Regions from separate parts of the Streptomyces corchorusii genome, predicted to be linked through region 3. Evidence: riboswitches for the same ligand, from Rfam matches in the RefSeq annotation. Region 3 holds a riboswitch; each other region holds the start of a gene.
The links. A riboswitch is a leader RNA that binds a small molecule or an ion and turns the genes downstream of it on or off. The one in region 3 is predicted to bind cyclic di-AMP.
Positions count from the first base shown of each region.

Region 1: linked by a shared signal. The riboswitch ahead of AQJ11_RS44255 (M23 family metallopeptidase) and the one ahead of AQJ11_RS12550 (transglycosylase SLT domain-containing protein) in region 3 are both predicted to bind cyclic di-AMP.
Region 2: linked by a shared signal. The riboswitch ahead of AQJ11_RS28205 (M23 family metallopeptidase) and the one ahead of AQJ11_RS12550 (transglycosylase SLT domain-containing protein) in region 3 are both predicted to bind cyclic di-AMP.

Region 1 covers NZ_KQ948386.1:1,313-8,834, reverse strand. The annotation lists gene lhgO (L-2-hydroxyglutarate oxidase) at 1-154, shown strand, start outside; gene trmB (tRNA (guanosine(46)-N7)-methyltransferase TrmB) at 188-1,021, shown strand; gene AQJ11_RS44265 (PrsW family intramembrane metalloprotease) at 1,064-2,362, shown strand; gene AQJ11_RS44260 (aldo/keto reductase) at 2,424-3,368, opposite strand; gene AQJ11_RS44255 (M23 family metallopeptidase) at 3,452-4,489, opposite strand; cyclic di-AMP (ydaO/yuaA leader) riboswitch at 4,500-4,666, opposite strand; gene AQJ11_RS44250 (PP2C family protein-serine/threonine phosphatase) at 4,870-6,090, opposite strand; tRNA gene AQJ11_RS44245 (tRNA-Met) at 6,215-6,288, shown strand; gene AQJ11_RS44240 (dihydrofolate reductase family protein) at 6,362-7,492, opposite strand.
Region 2 covers NZ_KQ948361.1:219,169-226,690, forward strand. The annotation lists gene AQJ11_RS28190 (bifunctional acetate--CoA ligase family protein/GNAT family N-acetyltransferase) at 1-2,122, opposite strand, end outside; gene AQJ11_RS28195 (HPr family phosphocarrier protein) at 2,299-2,580, shown strand; gene AQJ11_RS28200 (GntR family transcriptional regulator) at 2,806-3,492, opposite strand; gene AQJ11_RS28205 (M23 family metallopeptidase) at 3,691-4,446, opposite strand; cyclic di-AMP (ydaO/yuaA leader) riboswitch at 4,459-4,619, opposite strand; gene AQJ11_RS28210 (M16 family metallopeptidase) at 4,855-6,243, opposite strand; gene AQJ11_RS28215 (M16 family metallopeptidase) at 6,240-7,522, opposite strand, start outside.
Region 3 covers NZ_KQ948354.1:556,015-563,536, forward strand. The annotation lists gene AQJ11_RS12525 (flavodoxin family protein) at 1-86, shown strand, start outside; gene AQJ11_RS12530 (ABC transporter permease) at 94-975, opposite strand; gene AQJ11_RS12535 (ABC transporter ATP-binding protein) at 962-1,936, opposite strand; gene AQJ11_RS12540 (LolA family protein) at 1,991-3,202, opposite strand; gene AQJ11_RS12545 (polyprenyl synthetase family protein) at 3,479-4,489, opposite strand; cyclic di-AMP (ydaO/yuaA leader) riboswitch at 5,033-5,214, shown strand; gene AQJ11_RS12550 (transglycosylase SLT domain-containing protein) at 5,220-5,711, shown strand; gene AQJ11_RS12555 (Cof-type HAD-IIB family hydrolase) at 5,752-6,564, opposite strand; gene fahA (fumarylacetoacetase) at 6,796-7,522, shown strand, end outside.

The DNA of each region.
Region 1 (7,522 bases), on a different contig from region 3:
GCTGCGGGACGGGACGCTGGTGGACGACTTCCTGATCCGGGAGGGGGCGCGGGCGGTGCACGTGCTGAACGCGCCCTCGCCGGCGGCCACGGCTTCGCTGCCGATCGGGCGGGAGATCGGGCGCCGGGCGCTGGCGATGCTCGGCTCGCTGTAGTGGCCCGTGGGCACCCGTAAAATCGGTCGTACTGTGTCTGACTCCCTGAACGCCCCCGCCCCGCGCCCGGCCCCCCACAGCCCCGGTGCCCCCGTCCGGCACACCCGGGCCAAGGGCGAGCCGCGCTTTCCCGACGGGCCCAAGGCCGATCCGGCCGGGTCGCACTTCGAACGGCGGATCCGGAGCTTCCAGCCGCGGCGGAGCCGGGTGACGGCCGGGCAGGCCGACGCGTTGCAGCGGCTGTGGCCCACGTGGGGGCTGGACATCGACGGGCAGCGGGTGATCGACCTCGGCGAGCTGTTCGGCAACGACCGGCCCGTGGTCCTGGAGATCGGGTTCGGGATGGGCGAGGCCACCGCGCGGATGGCCGCGGGCGACCCGGACACCAACATCCTGGCCGTCGACGTGCACACCCCCGGCCAGGGGAACCTGCTGGGTCTCGCCGAACGCAGCGGCCTGTCCAACGTCCGGGTGGGCAACGGCGACGCGATCATCCTGCTCCGCGAGATGCTCCGCGCGGACTCGCTGGACGGGCTGCGCGTCTACTTCCCCGACCCCTGGCCCAAGAAGCGGCACCACAAGCGGCGGCTCATCCAGCCCGAGTTCCTGACGCTCGCCGCGTCCCGGATGAGGCCCGGCGCGCTCCTGCACTGCGCGACCGACTGGGAGCCGTACGCCGAGCAGATGCTGGAGGTGCTCACCGCGCACCCCGGCTTCGAGAACACCCAGGCGGACGGCGGCTTCGCACCACGCCCGGAGTTCCGGCCACTGACCCGTTTCGAGGGACAGGGACTGGACAAGGGACATGTGGTGAACGACCTGCTGTTCCGGCGCGTCCCGCACACCACCGCTGAGCAGGACCGATAATCCGTTCCAGCCCCTCGTCCCGCCACCGTTAGGGTCGATGCCGTGGCCACCAGTCCTCCGTTTCCGACGTATCCCCCGAGTCCCGGCGGCGGTGTGCTCCACCACCCGCACTGGTGGCAGCGCAGGTGGGTGCGGTACGGAGCACTGAGTTCCCTGCTGGCCCTGTCCGGCCTGGTCATCCTCGCGCTCGTACGGCGGCAGACCGGCACGGAGGGCTTCCTCGTCGGTCTCGGGCTCGCCGTGCTGCCCGTGCCCTGGCTGATGGCCGCCTTCCGGTGGCTGGACCGGGTGGAGCCGGGCCCCTGGCGGAACCTGGTCTTCTCCTTCGCCTGGGGGGCCTGTGCGGCGGCGCTGATAGCCATCGTGGCCAACAGCTTCGCGACCAAGTGGATCGCCACCTCGACCGCGGATCCGGCCAGTGCCGACACGCTCGGCGCCACCGTGATAGCCCCCATCGTGGAGGAGTCCGCGAAGGCCGCCGCCGTCCTGCTGGTGTTCCTCTTCCGCCGGCGTGACTTCACCGGGATCGTGGACGGGGTGGTGATAGCGGGCGTCACCGCCACCGGGTTCGCGTTCACCGAGAACATCCTCTATCTCGGTACGGCCTTCGGGACCGACCAGCTCACCGGCGACCGCGGCATCGCCTCCGTCACCGCCGCCACCTTCTTCGTGCGCATCGTGATGTCCCCGTTCGCGCACCCCCTGTTCACCGTCCTCACCGGCATCGGCTTCGGCGTCGCCGCGCTGTCCGCCGAGCGGCAGCACGCGCGGCGGGTGCTGCTGCCGGTCTGCGGGCTGCTGCTGGCGATGGGCATGCACGCCTTCTGGAACGGCTCCTCCACCTTCGGCGAGTACGGCTTCTTCGCCGTCTACGGCGCCTTCATGGTGCCCGCGTTCGCGGTGGTGACCTGGCTCGCGATCCGGACCCGGCAGCGGGAGCTGCGGACCGTGCGGGCGGAGCTGCCCACGTATGTGCTGGCCGGGTGGCTGGGGCCGGCCGAGCCGTTCGCGCTCGGGTCGATGCGGGCGCGCCGGATGGCCCGGGACTACGCCCGCCACCACCACGGGCGCCAGGCGGCGCGGGAGGTGGCCCGGTACGAGGCGTGCGCGACCTCGCTGGCGTTCCTGCGGCACCGGGGGCGGAAGGGCAAGGCCGGGCCCGACTTCGTCGTCCGGGAGCGTGAGCTGCTGGACGAGCTGTGGCGGCGCAGGGATGTGGCCCGGCCCGCGTTGGAGTACGCGAGCAGGGCGTCCGTTCCGCCGCCCGGCCAGTGGGGGGCGGCGGCGCCGTACGGGTATCCGGCGGTGCCGTACCCCGCGTACAACCCGTACCGGACGTAGTCACGGGGGCTGACGGGGGTCCTCCGGCACCGCCGGGCCGCACCGTCGCGCGGGGGACGGGCTAGGCGGACGCCTCCGTCAGGCGGGCCACCTCGGTCTCCGTCAGCTTCAGCTCCGCCACCCCCAGCAGCGCCGGAAGCTGTTCCACCGTCCTCGCCGAGGCGATCGGGGCCGTGACCGTGGGCTGGGCGGCGAGCCAGGCCAGGGCGACCGTGGCGACCGGGGCCTCGTGGGCCGCGGCGATCTCGTCCAGGGCCGCGAGGACCTTCTGGCCGCGCTCGGACTCCGCGTGCTTCTGCGCTCCTTCGGCGCGGGCGCTGTCGACGGTCTTGCCGGGCCGGTACTTGCCGGTGAGGAAGCCCGAGGCGAGGGAGAAGTACGGGACGGCGGACAGGCCCTCGCGGGCGACGAGGTCCTGCAACGGGCCCTCGTAGGTGTCCCGGGAGACCAGGTTGTAGTGCGGCTGGACGGCGACGTAGCGGGCGAGGCCCTCGCGGTCGGAGAAGTCCAGGGAGGCCCGCAGCCGCTCGGGGCTGATGTTGGAGGCGGCGATGTGCCGCACCTTTCCGGCCTTCACCAGCTCGTCCAGCGCGCCGATGATCTCCTCGACCGGCACCTCGGGCTTGTCGTAGTGGGTGTAGTAGAGGTCGATGTGGTCGGTGCCCAGGCGGCGCAGGGAGGCGTCGGCGGCGGCCTTGATGTTGGCGGCGGACAGGCCCTGGTACTCGGGGTGCTGGCTGACCTTGGTGGCGATGACGACCTCGGAGCGGTTGCCGCGGGCCTTGACCCACTTGCCGATGATCGTCTCCGACTCGCCGCCCTGGTTGCCCTCGATCCAGGCGGAGTAGGAGTCGGCGGTGTCGACGAAGTTGCCGCTCGCCGCGGTGTAGGCGTCGAGAACGGCGAAGGAGGTCTGTTCGTCGGCGGTCCAGCCGAACACGTTGCCGCCGAGGGAGAGCGGGAAGACCTCAAGATCGGAAGAACCGAGTTTACGAAGTGACGTCATACGTCATGTCAACACCGGCGGTGGGTGATCGCATCCCACCGCCGGGGCCGAGTTCCCGCCAAGTTCCCGCGAGGGGCGGGCCGTCAGGGGGTGAGGCCCTTGTCGCGCAGCCACGCCATCGGGTCGATGCCGGTGGGCTGGCCGTCGGGGTGGACCTCCATGTGGAGGTGCGGGCCGGTGACGTTGCCGGTCGCGCCGACGCGGCCGATGACCTCGCCGGTGGCCACCTTCTGGCCGACGGAGACGCTGATCGAGGACTGGTGGCAGAACCACAGCTCGGTGCCGTCGTCCAGGGTGAGGATCGTGCGGTAGCCGTAGGAGCCGGCCCAGCCCGCCTCGGTGATCGTGCCGCTGTGCACGGCCTTGATCAGGGTTCCGGTGGGTGCGGCGAAGTCGAGGCCGGTGTGGTAGCCGGAGGACCACATCCCGCCGGCCTGGCCGAAGGTCGAGGTGATCGTGTACGAGGAGGTGGGCAGCGTGTACTGCTCGGCCAGCTTCGCCAGCCGCTCCTCCTCGGCCTTCTTCTCGGCGGCGGCCTCCGCCTTCTCCTTGGCCGCGGCGGCCTTGGCGGCGGCCTCCTTCTCGGCCTGGGCGGCGGCGTCGGCGCTCTGCTTCTCGGCCGCGGCGACCGCGGCGGCGGTGGCCTTGCTCTCGGCCTGGCCCTGCTGCTGCTCGGCCTGGGCCATGATCCGGTTGCGCAGCGCCTCGCCCGCGTCGGCGCCGTCCTCGCCGGCGGCCGTGGTCACGCCGACGGTGCTCAGCGTGGCCGTGGCGGCCTGGGCCGGCTGGTGGTCGGCGGAGTCGTCGCCGAAGAGGGAGCCGACCGAGGGCAGGTCCGGCAGGGAGATGGAGACCGGCGGCTTGCCGGTGTTGGCGCTGGCCATGCCGCCCGCGCCGACCGCGGCCATGACGCCGACGCCCAGGACGGTGGAGCTGCGCGCGAAGCCGCCGCGCTGCTTGGCGACGCGGTGCCGGCCGCGCACCGGGGCGACGGACTCCTCGGTGGGGTTCCACTCCTCCCAGGGGCCCTCCTCGGCCTGGTAGGCGCCGTACCCGAAGGTCTCGGGCTCGCGCTGTGCCGGTATGAACGGGGCTTCTGGGACAGGCCGGTTGGACGCCACGCGGGCGTACTCCTTTCCTTCCTTTCGCCTACCGGGTTAGCTGACGGGTTCGGAGCAGGAAGGTCTCCTACGCGCGTATACCGGTCGTGGACTCCGTGAGTTCACGGCGGCATCCGCGTGATTCACCCCAGGGTGGTGGTTCCCCGGCTCCCTTGCGGGATTCGGCGTGTGCGCACGGAGCCGCCTCTTGTGACGGCTGTGACGACCGCGCTGCGTTATCGAACGTTAATAGACTTGCCAGTCACTTTCCAAGCCGTTCGGCTTGATCATTCGCGTCTTTACCGGCGGAGTTATCGGCCACTACCCCGTCAAAGCGGGCGAGTTGACCGGGCGCCGGCCCGGTTCAGCAGTCACCTTCGGTTTTGATGGTGACTCAGATGTTATGCGGACGGCGCTCGCCCGGTGACCGTCGGTGACGTCGCGGGCCGTCGTACGGCGAGGAGCGCCATGTCGTCGGTCATGCCGCCCCCGGAGTGCCGGCGCACCTCCTCGGCGAGCCGGCCGACCAGCGCCGCCGGGCCGGGGAAGGTGCGCCCCGCGAGCCGCCGTGCGGGGTCGTAGAACCGGCCGTGGGCGTCCCGGGCCTCGGACAGGCCGTCGGTGTGGAACAGCAGGGTCGCGCCGCTCGGGAAGGCGGTCTCGGTGGCCCGGTCCGGCCACAGGCCGAGGTCGCCCATGCCGAGCGGCAGCGCGGGCTCGGCGGGGGCCAGGGTGCGCAGGGTGCCGTCGGCGTGCAGCAGCAGCGGTGGCGGATGGCCGCGGTTGACGATCCGTACGACGCCGTCGCCGTGCGGGAGTTCGGCGAGGACCGCGGTGGTGAACCCCTCGAAGGCGTCGATCCCGTCGCGCCGGGTGCCCTCGCGGGCCAGCGCCCGCTCCAGTCGCTCGGCGACCGCCTCCAGCGTGGCCTCCTGCTCGGCCGCCTCCCGGAACGCGCCGATCACCACGGCCACCGCGGCGACCGCGCCCATGCCCTTGCCGCGCACGTCCCCGACGACCAGCCGGACGCCGTACGGGCTGTCCTGCACCGCGTACAGGTCGCCGCCGATGAACGCGTCCTGCCGTGCCGCCTCGTAGCAGGCGGCGATCTCGTAGCCGCCGATCCGCTCGTCCGGCTCCGGCAGGACGGCCCGCTGGGCGGCCTCGGCGATCTCCCGGGCGGAGGCGAGCCGCCGGTCGCCGCGGCGGACCACCCGGTTGATGGCGACGGCCAGCAGGGCGACCGTCGCGACGGTGACCACGTCGGTGAGGGTGCCCACGGCCGGATGGACCCCGGCGTCGGTGTGCACGGCGTAGGCGGCGGCGAGGGAGGCGAGGCCGGTCAGGACGGTGGTGCGCAACGACGACAAGGGCGCGGCGACCAGCGGGGCCGCGGTGAAGAACGGGACGGCCGTGAAGTCGTCCGGGGCGAGCAGGCCGTACAGGACACCGCAGACGATGAGCAGGGCGGGCAGGGTGCGGGCCAGGGCACGGGGGCCCGGACGGCGGCGGGCGCGCACCGGCACCGGTGCGTCCCCGAGGCCCGGGTCGGGCACGGGGTCGCCGGGAAGCCGGCCGCCCGCCCTGGCGTACGGGCTCTCCTCCACCTTTCCAGGGCGCACCGCGTGTCTCCCGGTTGTCCGACGTACCTCCAGGTTTCCGGGCCCCGGAGCGGGCGGCGACCGGTGTGGGCCGAAAGGGGTGTGCGAGCGGTCCCGCGCATGGCGTACACTGGAGTCACAACGACGCGGGGTGGAGCAGCTCGGTAGCTCGCTGGGCTCATAACCCAGAGGTCGCAGGTTCAAATCCTGTCCCCGCTACTGAAGACTCAGGGCCCGGAATCCAGCGGATTCCGGGCCCTGAGTCGTTTCCGGCCCCGGGCCGGGCGGGCGCTCACAGCAAGTGGGCGTTCGGCGCCTTGGCGAGCTCCTCCAGCTCGGGAAGCACGACGACCCGCGCGCCCCCCGCGACCAGGACCCCGCTTCCGTCGGCCCCCGCCACGAACGTGTCCGGCTCACGCCACGCGGTGACCACCCTGCGCACCCCGGCCCGGAGGATCAGCTCGGCACAGGGCGCCGGCCGGGACGCGCGCCGGGCGCAGGGCTCCAGGCTGCTGTACACCGTGGCGCCGGTGATCCGCGCGTCGGCGGGAGCGATCTTCGCGAGCGCCGCCTCCTCCGCGTGCACGACCGGATCGGCGCCCTCGCGGGAGTACCCCCGCGACAGCTCCGTACCGTCGGCGGCCACCACCACCGCACCGACGCTGAACGCCGTCTCCGACGGCGGGCACAGCGCCGCCAGTTCACAGGCGGTGCGCAGCCAGTGGCGGTCGGCGGCGGTGGCGACCGCCCCGGTGCCGGGCGCCGTCGGCACGTACCGCATGAGCACGACGTCCTCGATCCGGCGGGTGTCGAGCAGGCGCAGCCGTCCGGGCTGGTAGGCCCCCGGCCCGAACAGGCGGGGCGCCGCGGGGTCGCCGACGAACAGGGGGGCGAGGACCAGCTGGAGTTCGTCGGCGAGGCCCTGGTGCAGGAGCTGGGTGTGGACCGTGCCGCCGCCCTCGACCATCAGACGGCCGACGCCGCGCACGTCGTGCAGGTGCTCCAGCAGGGCCCGCCAGTCCAGGACGGGACCGAGCGGAACGACGTCGGCGGTGCTCCCGAGGCGGCGGGCGGCCCGCTCGGCGCCCTGGTCGGTGGTGTAGACGATCTTGTCACCGCCGGTGTGCCAGAACCTGGCGTCCGGGTCGAGGTCGCCGGTGGCGGTGACCGTGACCTTCAGGGGGTACTCCGGCTTGCCGCCCGCCACCCGGGCCGCGCGCCGCTCGGCGGAGTTGACCAGCAGGCGGGGGTTGTCGGCGCGGATCGTGCCGGCGCCGACGAGGATCGCGTCGACCGAGGCCCGTACCGCGTCGACCCGGTCGAAGTCGGCCGGGCTGGACAGCAGCAGGCGTTCGGGGCCGGTGTCGTCCAGGTAGCCGTCGAGGGAGACGGCGGCGGACAGCAGCACGTACGGCAGGGGCATCGGCGCCCTCTCTTCGCGGAGGCGGACCTC
Region 2 (7,522 bases), on a different contig from region 3:
GCCCGCGCGCGAGCAGCTCGCCGATCAGCCGGGCGGCCCCCTTCTCGTCGATGTCGTCGTACTCCGGCACCCTCCCGGGATCGGCCGCCTCCCGCCGCCACTGCGCGTACTTCACGGCTTCCGCGAGGGCGCGGACGGCGCGTTCGGCGGCGGGGTAGGCGGGGATGAGGTGGGTGCCCTCGGGCGGGGTGGTCAGCGAGGCGGGGGCCGCCGCTCCCTCGGTGCCGGGCGCCCTGTCGGCGGCTCCCGGTGCGGTGCTCGCCGCCGCCGACAGCGCTTCCGCCAGTCCCCCGAGCTCCACGTGCACCACGAGCACCGGCTTGCCCGGCACCGCCGCCGCGGCCGACCGCAGCGCCTCCGCCAGCTCCGGGTCCCCCGGCGAGCTCTCCCCGATCGCGGGGATCGCCGTGACGACGACGGCGTCGTTCGTGCCGTCGGCCAGGGCGGCGGCGAGCGCATGGTGGAAGTCCTCGGCCGTCGCCCCGGTCGTCAGGTCGACCGGCCGCGCGGGCCGCAGTCCCTCGGCGAGGCACCGGTCGTACGTCAGCACGCCCAGCGACTCGGAGTTGCCGAGGATGGCCACGCGCGGTCCGGCGGGCAGCGGCTGCCGCGCGAGCAGCAGGCCCGCGTCGACCAGCTCGGTGATCGTGTCGACCCGGATCACACCGGCCTGCCGCAGGAGCGCGGAGACGGTCTCGTACGGCAGCCGGGTGGCCCGTACCGCGTGCCCCTGCGGTGCCGTGCCGGTCCCCTGCACCACCACGAGCGGCTTGGACGCCGCCGTCCGCCGGGCGAGGCGGGTGAACTTGCGGGGGTTGCCGATGGACTCCAGATACATGAGGACGACGTCGGTCTCGGGGTCGTCGTACCAGTACTGGAGGACGTCGTTGCCGGAGACGTCGGCGCGGTTGCCGGCGGAGACGAAGGTGGAGACGCCGGTGACGCCGGTGACCCCGCCGCCGCGCCGGTGCAGCCGGGAGAGCAGGGCGATGCCGATGGCGCCGGACTGGGCGAACAGCCCGATGCGGCCGGGGCGGGGCATCTGCGGGGCGAGCGAGGCGTTGAGCCGGACGTCCGGGGCGGTGTTGATGATCCCGAAGGCGTTCGGGCCGATGATCCGCATGCCGTACGCGCGCGCGGCCCGGACGAGGGCCCGTTGCCGCTCGCGCCCCTCGGGCCCGCTCTCGGCGTATCCGGCGGAGAGCACGACCAGCCCCTGGACGCCGTGCTCCCCGCACTCGGCGACGACGGCGGGCACGTACGCGGCCGGTACGGCGACGACGGCCAGGTCGACATGCCCGTCGATGTCCCGCACCGAGCGGTGCGCGGGCACCCCGTCGACCTCCTTGAGGTCGACGGGGAAGGCCGTGTTCACGGCGTACAGGGCGCCGGGGTAGCCGGCGTCGCGGAGGTTGCCGAGGACGCCGCGGCCCACCCCGCCGGGGGCGCGGCCGACGCCGACGACCGCGACGGAGCCGGGCGCGAGGAGCCTGCGTACCGAACGGGCCTCGGCGCGCTGCTCCCGCGCGCGCTGCACGGCGAGGGAGCGGTCGGTGGGTTCCAGGTCGAACTCCAGGCGGACGACGCCGTCCTCGAAGCTGCGCTTCTGGGTGTAGCCCGCGTCCGTGAACACCTTGATCATCTTGGTGTTGGCGGGCAGCACCTCGGCGGCGAAGCGGCGGATGCCCCGCTCGCGCGCGACGGCCGCGATGTGCTCCAGCAGGGCGGAGGCGACCCCGCGGCCCTGGTGGGCGTCCTGCACCAGGAAGGCGACCTCGGCCTCGTCGGCGGGCGCGGACGCGGGCATGCCGCCGGTGCCGATGCGGTCATAGCGTACGGTGGCGATGAACTCGCCGCCGATGGTGGCCGCGAGTCCCACCCGGTCCACAAAGTCGTGGTGCGTGAAGCGGTGGACGTCCTTGGCGGAGAGTCGTGGGTACGGCGCGAAGAAGCGGTAGTACTTCGACTCGTCCGAGACCTGCTCGTAGAAACTGACCAGGCGGTCGGCGTCATCAACGGTGATGGGCCTGATGCGCGCGGTGCCACCGTCGCGCAGCACCACGTCCGCCTCCCAGTGGGCGGGGTACTGGTGCCGGTCCTGCCGGCCCGCCGAGGTCTGCATGGGCCCCAGAGTACGGCTCGCGTCCGACAACGTCGCGAGGCAGTCTGTGGAGGACGAGAAGCCGGACCGAGGCCGCGGTCCGGTGCCGCACCGGAGGGGACGCACGTCCGCTCCGGAGAGGCTTCACGATATGGGAAACTGGTCTAGACAACCTGAACACCGAAGGGCAGCAACACATGGCTGAGCGCCGCGTCAACGTCGGCTGGGCCGAGGGCCTCCACGCCCGCCCCGCCTCCATCTTCGTCCGAGCCGCCACGGCCGCAGGCGTCCCGGTGACGATCGCCAAGGCCGGGGGCAACCCCGTCAACGCGGCCTCCATGCTGGCCGTCCTGGGCCTCGGTGCCCAGGGTGGCGAGGAGATCGTCCTCGCCTCCGACGCTGAGGGCGCCGACGCCGCCCTGGACCGTCTGGCCAAGCTGGTCTCCGAGGGCCTGGAAGAGCTGCCCGAGACCGTCTGAGCGACCACCGCGCAGAGCGCCGGAGCCGCGTTCGCCTTTCGGGGCGGCGCGGCTCCGCCGTATCCGGGACGAAGTCGACCGCACACGGACGCACTCGACCCGATGTGCCGTCGATTCACCGCCCGCAGGCGCCCGGTGAACTCCGCGGAATTACGGCACGATGAATTCGGGGCAGCAGGAAATACCCCGACGGGAAATGCCTCTTCTTTGTATACGGTGCCCTTGTTAATGCCGCGGGCCCGGCATGTTTACGGCATGTTGCGAAGTCCTCACGCGCTCCGTGGCGGGAGAAAACCGCAATCGGTGCGCCCCCGTCGCACGCTCGGCGTGCAGCGCCGTGAGCGCCCGCGCGCGCTCCGCGTCGCCACGCGCCACCGCGTCCACGATGGCACCGTGCTCCGTCCAGGACTCCACCGGGCCGACCGGCGCCTCCACCGTGTACATCCAGGCGATCTTGTGCCGCAACTGGGTGAGCATCGAGGTCAGCGAGGTGCTGCCGGAGGCCTGGGCCAGCGTCTCGTGGAACCAGCCGCCCAGCGAGCGCAGGTCCTCGTTGCTGCCCCTGCGGGCCCGCTCCTGGCCCAGCCGGACCAGACCGCGCAGCACTTTCAGGTGCGCCTCGGTGCGCCGCTGGGCGGCCCGGGCGGCGCCCAGCGGCTCCAGCAGCGTCCGCATCTCCAGCAGGTCGGCGGCCTCCTGCTCGGTCGGCTCGGCCACGCACGCGCCCGCGTGCCGGCGCGTCACCACGAAGCCCTCGGCCTCCAGGGTGCGCAGGGCCTCGCGCACGGGGACGCGCGAGACGCCGTAGCGGCGGGCCAGGACTTCCTCGGTGAGGCGGCTGCCGCGCTCGTAGACACCCGCGACGATGTCGTCCCGGATGGCCGTGCACACCGAGTGCGCCGGAATACGCATGACCGACCTCCGTCTTAATCCCCGTGAAACGTCGACGATGGACGCGTGTTCCGAGACTCTATTCCAACGAACCGGAATTTCCGACGGCGGACCCTAATCCATGGCGATTTTTTGGACAGCGGATCCGGCGGACACCGTGAAAAACGGCGAAAGCCCCGGCTCGGTGAGCCGGGGCCTCGGACAGCCGTGCGGTCGGTGTCAGACGTGCACGCCGTGCTTGCGGAGGTAGGCGACGGGGTCGACGTCCGAGCCGTACTCGGGGGTCGTGCGCACCTCGAAGTGGAGGTGCGGACCGGTGACGTTGCCGGTGGCGCCGGACAGGCCGATCTGCTGGCCCGGGACGACCTTCTGGCCCACCGCGACCCCGATGGACGACAGGTGGCCGTACTGGGTGTACATGCCGTCGGCCATGCGGATCACGACCTGGTTGCCGTACGCGCCGCCCCAGCCCGCGGAGACGACCGTGCCGGAGCCCACCGCGTGGACGGCCGTGCCGCTGGCCGCGTGGAAGTCGATGCCGGTGTGCGCACCGGAGGACCACAGGGAGCTGCTGGCCCGGTAGGCGGTGGAGACGTAGGAGTGCACGATGGGGGCCACGAAGGCGTTCAGCCGCTTGCGCTCCGCCTCCCGGGCCGCCCGGGCCTTGGCGGCGCGGACCTCCTCGGCCCGCTTCGCCGCCGCCTTCGCCGCGGCCTCCTCGGCCGCCTTCTGTTCGGCGGCCTGCTGCTGCGCGGCGGCCTGCGCGTCGATCTCGTCGGCGACGTCCTCGGACACGGCGACGACCGGGGTGAGGCCGGTCTGCTCCGTGGATGTCTCGGCGGCGAGCGCCGGGGAGGCGGCGAGGGTGCCGATCACACCGGTGGTGGTGAGGGCCGCGACGCCGGCCGCCTGGACGGTGGTCCGCTTGACCCGGCCGGGCTTGCGGTGCTTCCCGGTGGCGCACATGAACGCCATGAAGTGGCTGGTCCTTTCCTTCCCTCTCGCCTACCGGGTTAGCTGACGGGTTCGGAGCAGGAAGGTCTCCTACGGGCCCCCTCGCAGCAGCGCGGGCGCCCGATTCACCCCAGGGACGGTGGGTCCCCGGCTCCCCTGGCTCGCGCCGTACGGGGACTCGGCGATGACTGTCCGGTGCCGCGGGTGCGGCGCACTGCCTGACGAACAGCCCGGACGAAACTACGCAAGCACGCTGTCAATCCTCAAACACATCCCGGATTTTGTAGCGCATCCCACAGGGCAGACAGGCAACCTCCGCCCCAAAACGGGCATCTGGCGGACGGAGTGGAACAGCGTGGGGCCCTGACGACCCGTAGGTCGCCAGGGCCCCACGCGCGCGTGCCGTCGTCCGGCCGCCACCGCGGTCGCCTACTCGGCCGCCACCACGGTCACTTCACCGATGCCCAGCGCCTCCACCGGCGCCTTGATCTGCGACGCGTCCCCGACGAGGACGGTCACCAGGCGGTCCACCGGGAAGGCGTTCACCACGGCCGCGGTGGCCTCCACCGTGCCCGTGGCCGCCAACTGCTGGTACAGCCTCGCCTGGAAGTCGTCGGGCAGATGCTGCTCGACCTGGTCCGCCAGCGTGCTCGCGACGGCCGCCGCGGTCTCGTACTTCAGCGGCGCCACACCGACCAGGTTCTGCACGGCGACGTCCCGCTCGGCGTCGGTCAGACCGTCCGCCGCGACCGTGCGCAGCACCTTCCACAGGTCGTCCAGCGCCGGGCCGGTGTTCGGGGTGTCCACGGAGCCGCTGATGGCGAGCATCGCCGCGCCCGTGCCGTCCGGCGCGGACCGCAGGACCTGCCCGAAGGACCGCACGCCGTAGGTGTAGCCCTTCTCCTCGCGCAGCACCCGGTCCAGGCGGGAGGTGAGGGTGCCGCCGAGGCAGTACGTGCCGAGCACCTGGGCGGGCCACACCCGGTCGTGCCGGTCGGGACCGATCCGGCCGATGAGCAGCTGGGTCTGGACCGCGCCGGGCCGGTCCACGATGACCACGCGCCCGGTGTCGTCGGCGGTCACCGGCGGCACCGGCCGGGGCTCGCCCGGGGTGCCGGTCCAGGCGCCCAGGGTGTCGCCCAGCAGCGCGTCCAGGTCGGCGCCGGTCAGGTCGCCGACGACGACCACGGTGGCCGTGGCGGGCCGCACATGACGGTCGTAGAAGGCGCGTACGGCCGCCTCGTCGATCTTCTCGACCGTCTCCTCGGTGCCCTGGCGCGGACGGGACATGCGCGAGGTCGCCGGGAACAGCTCCTTGGAGAGCTCCTTGGCGGCCCGGCGGGAGGGGTTGGCCAGCTCGTGCGGGATCTCGTCCAGGCGGTTGCGGACCAGCCGCTCGACCTCGCTCGCGGCGAAGGCGGGCGCGCGCAGGGCGTCGGCGAGCAGGCCGAGGCCCTTGGCCAGGCGGGAGGCCGGGACCTCCAGGCTGAGCCGCACGCCGGGGTGGTCGGCATGCGCGTCGAGGGTGGCGCCCGCGCGCTCCAGCTCGGCGGCGAACTCCTCGGCGGAGTGCTTGTCGGTGCCCTCGGAGAAGGCCCGCGCCATGATCGTGGCGACGCCGTCCAGGCCGGCCGGCTCGGCGTCCAGCGGCGCGTCCAGCAGCACCTCGACGGCGACGACCTGCTGGCCCGGGCGGTGGCAGCGCAGCACGGTCAGGCCGTTGTCCAGCGTGCCGCGCTCGGGCGCCGGGAACGCCCACGGCTTGGCCTCGCCGGGCCGCGGCTGGGGGTGGAAGTCCATGGTGGCGAGCTCGGTCACTTGGCCGTCTCCTCGTTCTCGGTCTCGTCGCGGCCCGCCTCGACGGTCGCTTCCTGCTCCGGGTCCTCGGGGACCCCGGCGTCCGGGACGGACTCCGGGGACTTCGGCTCGTAGACGAGGACCGCGCGGTTGTCGGGCCGCAGACGGGCCTTGGCGACCTCCTGGACCTCCTGCGGGGTCACCTCCAGGACGCGCTTGACCGCGGTCAGGGCGAGCTGCGGGTCGCCGAACAGGACCGCGTACCGGCACAGTTCGTCGGCGCGGCCGGCGACCGTGCCGAGCCGGTCCAGCCACTCGCGCTCCAGCTGGGCCTGGGCGCGCTCCATCTCCTCGGCCGTGGGGCCCTCCGCGGCGAACCGGGCCAGCTCCTCGTCGATGGCGGCCTCGATGACCGGCACCTCGACGTCACCGGAGGTCTTCACGTCCAGCCAGCCCATGGAGGGAGCGCCGGCCAGTCGCAGCAGACCGAAGCCGGCCGCGACGGCCGTCCGGTCCCGGCGCACCAGCCGGTTGTACAGGCGGGAGGACTCTCCGCCGCCCAGGACGGTCAGGGCGAGGTCGGCCGCGTCGCACGCGCGCGTGCCGTCGTGCGGGAGCCGGTAGGCGGCCATCAGGGCACGCGCCGGGACCTCCTCCACGACGACCTCGCGCAGCTGCTCGCCGATGACGTCCGGCAGGGAGCCGTCGCGGGGGGCGGGCTTGCCGTCGTGGGACGGGATGGAGCCGAAGTACTTCTCGATCCACGCGAGCGTCTGCTGGGGGTCGATGTCGCCGACCACGGAGAGCACCGCGTTGTTCGGCGCGTAGTAGGTGCGGAAGAACTGGCGGGCGTCCTCCAGGGTGGCCGCGTCCAGGTCCGCCATCGAGCCGATCGGCGTGTGGTGGTAGGGGTGGCCCTCCGGGTAGGAGAGCGCGGTCAGCTTCTCGAAGGCGGTGCCGTACGGCACGTTGTCGTAGCGCTGGCGGCGCTCGTTCTTGACGACGTCCCGCTGGTTCTCCATGGACTCGTCGTCCAGGGCGGCCAGCAGCGAGCCCATGCGGTCGGCCTCCAGCCAGAGCGCCAGCTCCAGCTGGTGGGCGGGCATGGTCTCGAAGTAGTTGGTCCGCTCGAAGCTGGTGGTGCCGTTCAGCGAGCCGCCGGCGCCCTGCACCAGCTCGAAGTGGCCGTTCCCCTTGACCTGCGCGGAGCCCTGGAACATCAGGTGCTCGAAGAGGTGAGCCAGGCCGGTACGCCCCTTGACTTCGTGGCGTGAGCCGACGTCGTACCAGAGGCAGACCG
Region 3 (7,522 bases):
CGCTGGCGCGCGCGAAGACGTTCTTCGCGCAGGACGCGCCCCTCGCGCGCTTCCCGTACGAGGCCGTCGGCGCCGCACCCCGGTGAGCCGGCGCTAGGCGTTGATGTCCTTCGCCGTGAACCGCGCCCAGGCCGCCGCGCCGAACACAGCCGCGTACAGCGCCTGGAGACCGAGGTTCTTCACCAGGTCGTCCCAGTAGACGGGGTCGCGCATCAGGTCGGCGAAGGACAGCCAGTAGTGCGGGAACAGGTACGGCTGGAGGGCGTGCAGTTGGGGTATCTGGTCGACGATCTGCACGGTGATGAGCAGGCCGACCGTCGTGGCCATCGCCGCGATGCCGCTGTTGGTGAGCGTCGACACGAACAGGCCGAGGGCCGCCACACCGACCAGTGACGCGGCGACGACCAGGGCGATGAGCAGGGCGCGGCCCAGCCCCTCGGCGAAGCTGATCCGGGTGCCGGAGATCGTCGTCAGCTCGCCGAGCGGGAAGAGCAACGCGCCGACGAGCAGTGCCGAGACGGCGACGACCAGTGTGGCCAGCAGGCAGAAGGCCAGCACCGTCGCGTACTTGGTGAACAGCAGCCGGGTACGGCCGGCCGGCGCGACCAGCAGATAGCGCAGGGTGCCCGCGCCGGCCTCCCCGGCGATCGCGTCGCCCGCGACGACGCCGACCGCCATCGGCAGGAAGAACGGCAGGGTCGCGGCCAGCGCGGTGAAGACCAGGAACAGGCCGTTGTTGGTGATCTGCGAGATGAACGCCGGGCCCTCGCCGCCGCCGCCCGCCGGCCCGCCGCCCCGCGTCTCGATCTTCACGGCGATCCCGACCAGCACCGGCACCGCGGCCAGCACCCCGAGCAGGGCCAGCGTGCGCCAGCGGCGGACGGTGGTGACCAGCTCGCTGCGCAACAGCCCGAGGGTCCACAGGGGGTTCGGCCGGCGCCCGGCGCCCGCCTGGAGCACATCAGCCCGCGACATCGAAGCCCTCCCCCGTCAGCGCCACGAACGCGTCCTCCAGCGAGGCCCGTTCGACGGTGAGGCCCCGGACCCGGACGCCCGCCGTGACCAGGGCCGCGGTCACGTCGGCCAGATCCCGCGCGGGCGGCTCACCGGTGACCCGCTCCCCGTCGGCCGTCGCGTCCCCGACGCCCAGTTCCTTCAGCACGCGTGCCGCATCGGCCGGGTCCGGGGTGGTCACCACCAGCCGGTCGCGCGCCCCGGCGGCCAGGTCGGCCACCGCGCCCTGGGTGACGAGCCGGCCCTGCGCCATCACCGCCGCATGGGTGCACACCTGCTCGATCTCGTCGAGGAGGTGGGAGGAGAGGAAGACGGTCGTGCCGTCGGCGGCCAACTCCCTGACGAGGGTGCGGATCTCGCGCATGCCCTGCGGGTCGAGGCCGTTGGTGGGCTCGTCCAGGACGAGCAGTCTGCGCGGCTGGAGCAGCGCGGCGGCCAGTCCCAGACGCTGCTTCATGCCGAGCGAGTACGCCTTCGCCTTCTTGCCGGCGGCGGCTGCGAGGCCGACCCGGTCCAGCGCCGCGGCGGCACGGGCGCGCCGGGTGCGCGGGTCGGCGGTCGGGTCCGCGGCGTCGTAGCGCAGCAGGTTGTCCCGGCCGGAGAGGAAGCCGTACAGAGCGGGGCCCTCGATGAGGGCGCCGACCTGCGGAAGGACCGTACGGGCCGCCCGCGGCATGGGCCGGCCGAGCACCCGGGCGGTGCCCGCGGTCGGCTCGATCAGGCCCATCAGCATGCGGATCGTGGTGGTCTTGCCGGAGCCGTTCGGGCCGAGGAAGCCGAAGACGCTGCCCGCCGGGACGGTCAGGTCCAGACCGTCCACGGCGAGCTGTCCGCCGCGGTAGCGCTTGGTGAGGCCGTGCGTGGCGATCACACTCGCCGTCGTGTCGCCCGGCTCCGGCTGCGTGGCGGACGGCTCGTCCATCGGCTCCCCTCGGTTCATCCGGTTCGTCTCATCCGGTGCGGTGCGCCCGGGGGGTCACTTCCCCGCGTCGGCCGCCTTCACCAGCGCCTCCTTGGTCACCGTGCCCGCGTACACCTTGCCGTCGTCGGTGATCAGGGCGTTGACCAGGCGGGTGGAGAAGACCGTGCCCTTGCCGAACTTCCCGGAGACCGGGTCGCCCAGCGAACCGAGGAAGCCGCCGAGGTCACCGCCCTGGGAGCCGGTCGGCAGGCCGCCCTTGGCGCCGGTGTCGAAGGTGGCGACGGAGGTCCAGCCCTTGCCCAGCACCTTCAGCCCGTCCTTGCCCGCCAGGCCCCCGGCGAAGTCCTCGCCGTGCTTCGGGGTGTGCTCCCGGGCCCCGGGGGCGTCCTTCTCCTCGGTGACCTTCGCGCCCTTGGGCGGCGTGAAGTCGAACGTGGAGGCGGCCGGCCGGGCGAAGGAGACCTGGGTGAAGCCCGCGTCGAGGACGGCGGCGCCGCCGCTGCTCGGGGTCAGCGTGAACTTCAGCGGCATGCCGGTCTTCGCGTCCACGGCGATGCTGATGGCGCCGACCGTGGTGCCGGACTGCTTGGGCCGGATCAGCAGCTTGTAGGCGTCGCGCCCGGCGACCTGCGCGGTGCCGTCGACGGTGACGGACGTGGTGTCGTCCACCGACTTCAGGGCCTGGTCGGCGAAGTCCTTGGGGGTGGCCGGCGGCTCGCCCTCGCGGTCCTTGCCGGAGCCGGCCCCGGTGGAGTGGTAGACCTCGTTGCTCTTGCTGTCGTAGCCCCAGACGTCCTTGCCGTTGTGGATGAGGCTGTACTCGGCGCCGCTCTCCAGCAGCGACAGTTTCTGCCGGTCCGGGCCGTCGGCGGCGACGCGCAGGGTGTGCGTGCCGGAGACCAGCTCGGTGAGCTTGGCCTGCGGGTCGGCGGAGGAGCCGTCGCCCGAGCCGCCGCGGCCCGAGCCGGACATCAGGCCGTCCTCCAGGCCGCCGAGGTCGGGCAGGCCGAGATCGGTGCTGATCTTCACCGTGCCGGACAGCCGCTGCACGTCCGACGCGGCGATCTTCTCGATGAGCTGCTGCGCGCTGATCTTCGGCAGGTCGGGGTCACCGGAGTCGGCGAGCGCCGGGACCAGCCCGATCGTGGCCGCCGCCACCCCCACCACCGCGACCGGCACGGCGTACCGGGCGGCCTTGCGCCGGCCGGTACGCGGGTGCTCGTCGTGCGCGGCGCCCACTGCGTCGTCGGATTCGTACGGTGCCATGTGTGCCTTACCTCCGTCGTCGGCGGCGGCTGTCCTCACGCTGGTCCGCTGCTCCGCTGGTCCACCCTGAGCCGCCATTCTCACCCGAAACGGTGAGGAGTGGTGATTTCCGTGGTGTCCATCTGACCAAATCGGCTGTGCACAAGCGTCAGACCTCGGAGCCAACTCCGTCTACACCTGCGGTATGACACCCGGCGGTGGTTCCTCCACCCGACCCGTAGGGGTCGTGCCGGATGCCGGGGCCCGTACGGGTGACCGGCCGGGTGACCGGCCAGGTCAGCCGGCGCGGTGCACGACCGCGTCGCACAGCTCGATCAGCGCCGCCTTGGCATCGCACTCGCGCAGCGGGGCGAGCGCGGCCCGCGCCTCCTCCGCGTACCGCACGGTGTCCCGGCGGGCCTGCTCCAGCGCGGGGTGCGCGCGCAGCGCGGCCAGCGCCTGGGCGTGCCGGGCGTCGTCGCTGAGGTCGGAGTCCAGCAGCTCGCACAGCGCGACGTCCTCGGGCAGGCCCAGCCGGGCGGCCCGCTCGCGCAGCCGGAGCACCGGCAGGGTCGGGATACCCTCACGCAGGTCGGTGCCCGGGGTCTTGCCGGACTCGTGGGAGTCGGAGGCGATGTCCAGGACGTCGTCCGCGAGCTGGAAGGCGACGCCGAGCCGTTCGCCGTACTGGGTGAGGACGTCGACGACCGTCTCGTCCGCGCCGGACATCATCGCGCCGAACCGGCACGACACCGCCACCAGGGAGCCCGTCTTGCCGGCGAGCACGTCCAGATAGTGCTCGACCGGGTCTCGGCCGTCCGAGGGACCCGCGGTCTCCAGGATCTGGCCGGTGACGAGCCGTTCGAACGCGAGTGCCTGCACCCGGACCGCCTCGGGGCCGAGGTCGGCGAGGATCTGGGAGGCGCGGGCGAAGAGGAAGTCGCCGGTGAGGACCGCGACGGAGTTGCCCCAGCGCGTGTTGGCGCTGTCCACGCCACGCCGTACGGCCGCCTCGTCCATGACGTCGTCGTGGTAGAGCGTGGCCAGATGGGTCAGCTCCACGACGACGGCCGAGGGCACCACGCCCGGCGCGTAGGGGTCGCCGAACTGGGCGGCGAGCATCACGAGGAGTGGCCGGAACCGCTTCCCGCCCGCCCGCACGAGGTGCTGCGCGGCCCCCGTGATGAACGGGACCTCGCTCTTGGTGGCTTCGAGCAAGCCTTCCTCGACAGCCGCCAATCCGGCCTGGACATCGGCTTCCAGAGCCTGGTCCCGCACGCTCAGCCCGAACGGCCCGACGACGGTCACGAGGGGTCTCCTGTCTGCTGGTGTCTGCTGGCGATTACGCGGTTTGTCGATAGGTCGCTGCCCTCACTCAAGTCAGCGTATCCGGTCCTCTTTCGATCACCGATAGCGCCCACCGGTCCAGCCCGGGCGATACCGGATCATGACCGGCATGGTTTTGATCACACAGTGTGAGCGGATTTTTATCCATATAGGAGTAATCCGGACACCGCGCCCGCACCTCCGCAACGACGCCCCTCATATGCCGGGTTCCACCATCTCCCCGACTTCAGGCGCGAATCCCCCTAATCCCCCATGTCCGAATTGAAACTGTTTGCTATTTCGTGAGTTGGGTCACGCGCCCGGCCGGCCCGCCCCCTCGGCCCGGCCGCCGTGACTCCTTGCCCTGTCGGCGAGTTGAGGATTGGCAACCGCAAAGGATCAAGCACCCCATACGCTGTCGATCAAGGTCAAATCGCACGTTGTATGAATCCGGCCCTTGTTCCCGACATGTGCTCTCGCATACGTTCCGGGCCGTCGGGCGGACGCCGAATCCTGCCGCCGCCCGCATACCCATCGACGAACTCATTCGTACGGCAGGAGCGGGGGACCCAGGTAAGCCGCCGGTCCGGAACGGCACACGCCGCGCCGGGACGGCTAGGGGTGAAGCCATGCCTCCGTCAGGAGCACGGCCGGGCACCTCCCCGCCCGAACCCGACAGCTCACCTCGCAGGCGCCGGAGAGGAACGCCCCCATGTCTGCTGTCGCCCAGCCCCGCCGTACCCGGAACAACCGCCTCGTCCGCGCGCTCACCGCCGCCGGCACCGGTGCCGCCGTCCTCGCCCTGCCGCTCATCGGCGCGGCCGACGCCTCCGCGGCCCCCAGCACCGCCACCACCACGGCGGCCACCACCCCCGCCGGCTACCCGGACAACCTCGACGGCTGGATCCGCGAGTCGCTGGCGATCATGGCCGAGAAGCACATCCCGGGTACCTACAACGGCATCTACCGCAACATCATCCGCGAGTCCTCGGGCAACCCGAAGGCCATCAACCTCTGGGACTCCAACGCCGCCAAGGGCATCCCCTCCAAGGGCCTGCTCCAGGTCATCGACCCGACGTTCAAGGCGTACCACGTGGCCGGCACGTCCTTCGACATCTACGACCCGGTCGCCAACATCACCGCCGCCTGCAACTACGCGGCCGCGCGGTACGGGTCCATCGACAACGTGTTCGGCGCGTACTGACCGGCACCGGCGGCCGGGCCGGGCGCTCCTGACATCCCGGTCAGCCGGCCGGGAAGAGTCCTTCGAGGACGACGGCGATGCCGTCGTCCTCGTTCGACAAGGTGACCTCGTCGGCCACCGCCTTGAGTTCCGGATGGGCGTTGGCCATGGCCACACCGCGCCCGGCCCATTCGAACATCGGGATGTCGTTGGGCATGTCGCCGAAGGCGAGGGCCCGTTCGGCGGCGATCCCGAGCCGTTCGGCGGCCAGCGCCAGCCCGGTCGCCTTCGTCACCCCGCACGGCTGGAGCTCCACCGTGCCCGGCCCCGACATGGTGACCGTCGCGAGCGAGCCCACCGCCGCACGGGCCACGGCCGCCAACTCGTCGTCGGACAGGGTGGCGTGCCGCAGCAGCACCTTGCTGATGGGCGCGCACCACAGGTCGTCCCGCCGGCCGACCCGCACCGCGGGCAGCGTCGGGTGGGGCATCCGGTAGCCGGGCTCGATGAGCGTGAGCCCGTCCACGCCGTCCTGGTCGACCGCCGCGTAGACCTGCCCCACCTCCGCCTCGATCTTGCCGAGCGCCGTCTCGGCCAGTTCCCGGTCCAGCCGGACCGACCACAGCAGACGGTCGGTCGCCGCGTCGTAGACCTGGGCCCCCTGCCCGCACACCGCGAGCCCGGCGCGGCCGAGGTCCGCGAGCAGCGGTCGCACCCGCGGGGCCGGGCGGCCCGTCACCACCAGGTGCCGGGCGCCGGCCCGTGCCACCCGCGCGAGCGCGGCGAGGGACCGGTCCGAGACGGTGTCGTCGCCGCGCAGCAGCGTCCCGTCCAGGTCAGTGGCGATCAGTGCATATGCCGGGGTGGGTGCCATGATCAGAGAATACGGACAGCACGCTCCGCCGACTCACCTCTCATTCCCCGCACTTACGTACCGCCCGCGCCCAACCGCTCGCCGTGGACGGCTCGGTGGGCGATGCGCAGCCGTGGGCCGCGGCCAGCCGGTGAGGCACTGCCCAAGAAACGCGGCTCGGCCGTAACGTGTGGCCCGACCACATGGAACGCAGTGCCATGCGTGGCCCGGATGAGAGTGAGGCAGCACCCCATGCCCCCCTTCGACGTCCCCGAGGGCGACCCCTTCGGTCCGCACAACCTCCCCTACGGCGTGTTCTCGCCCTCCGGCAGCACGGAGCGGAGGATCGGCGTCCGGCTCGGGAACCACGTCCTCGACGCGGGCGCCGCAGCCGCCGCGCTCGGCTCGCCCCACCAGCCGCTGCTCGCCCGGACCACCCTCAACCCGCTGCTGGCCGCCGGCCGCGCCACCTGGTCGGACGTACGGCGCGCCCTTACGTCCTGGGTCACGGACCCGGCCCACCGCGCGGTCGTCGAGCCGCTGTTCCACCCTCTGTCCGAGGTGACCCTGCACCTTCCCTTCGAGGTCGCGGACTACGTCGACTTCTACGCCTCGGAGAACCACGCCCGGAACGTCGGCCGGATCTTCCGCCCCGACGCCGAGGACTCCCTCACCCCCAACTGGAAGCACCTGCCGATCGGTTACCACGGCCGCTCCGGCACCGTGGTCGTCTCCGGCACGGACGTCGTACGGCCCTCCGGGCAGCGCAAGGGCCCGGCCGACCCCGCGCCCGTCTTCGGCCCCTCGATCAGGCTGGACATCGAGGCCGAGGTCGGCTTCGTCGTGGGCGTGCCGTCGCGGCTCGGCACCCCCGTCGCCCTCGGCGACTTCCGGGAGCACGTCTTCGGGCTCTGCCTGCTGAACGACTGGTCCGCGCGGGACATCCAGGCCTGGGAGTACGTCCCTCTCGGCCCGTTCC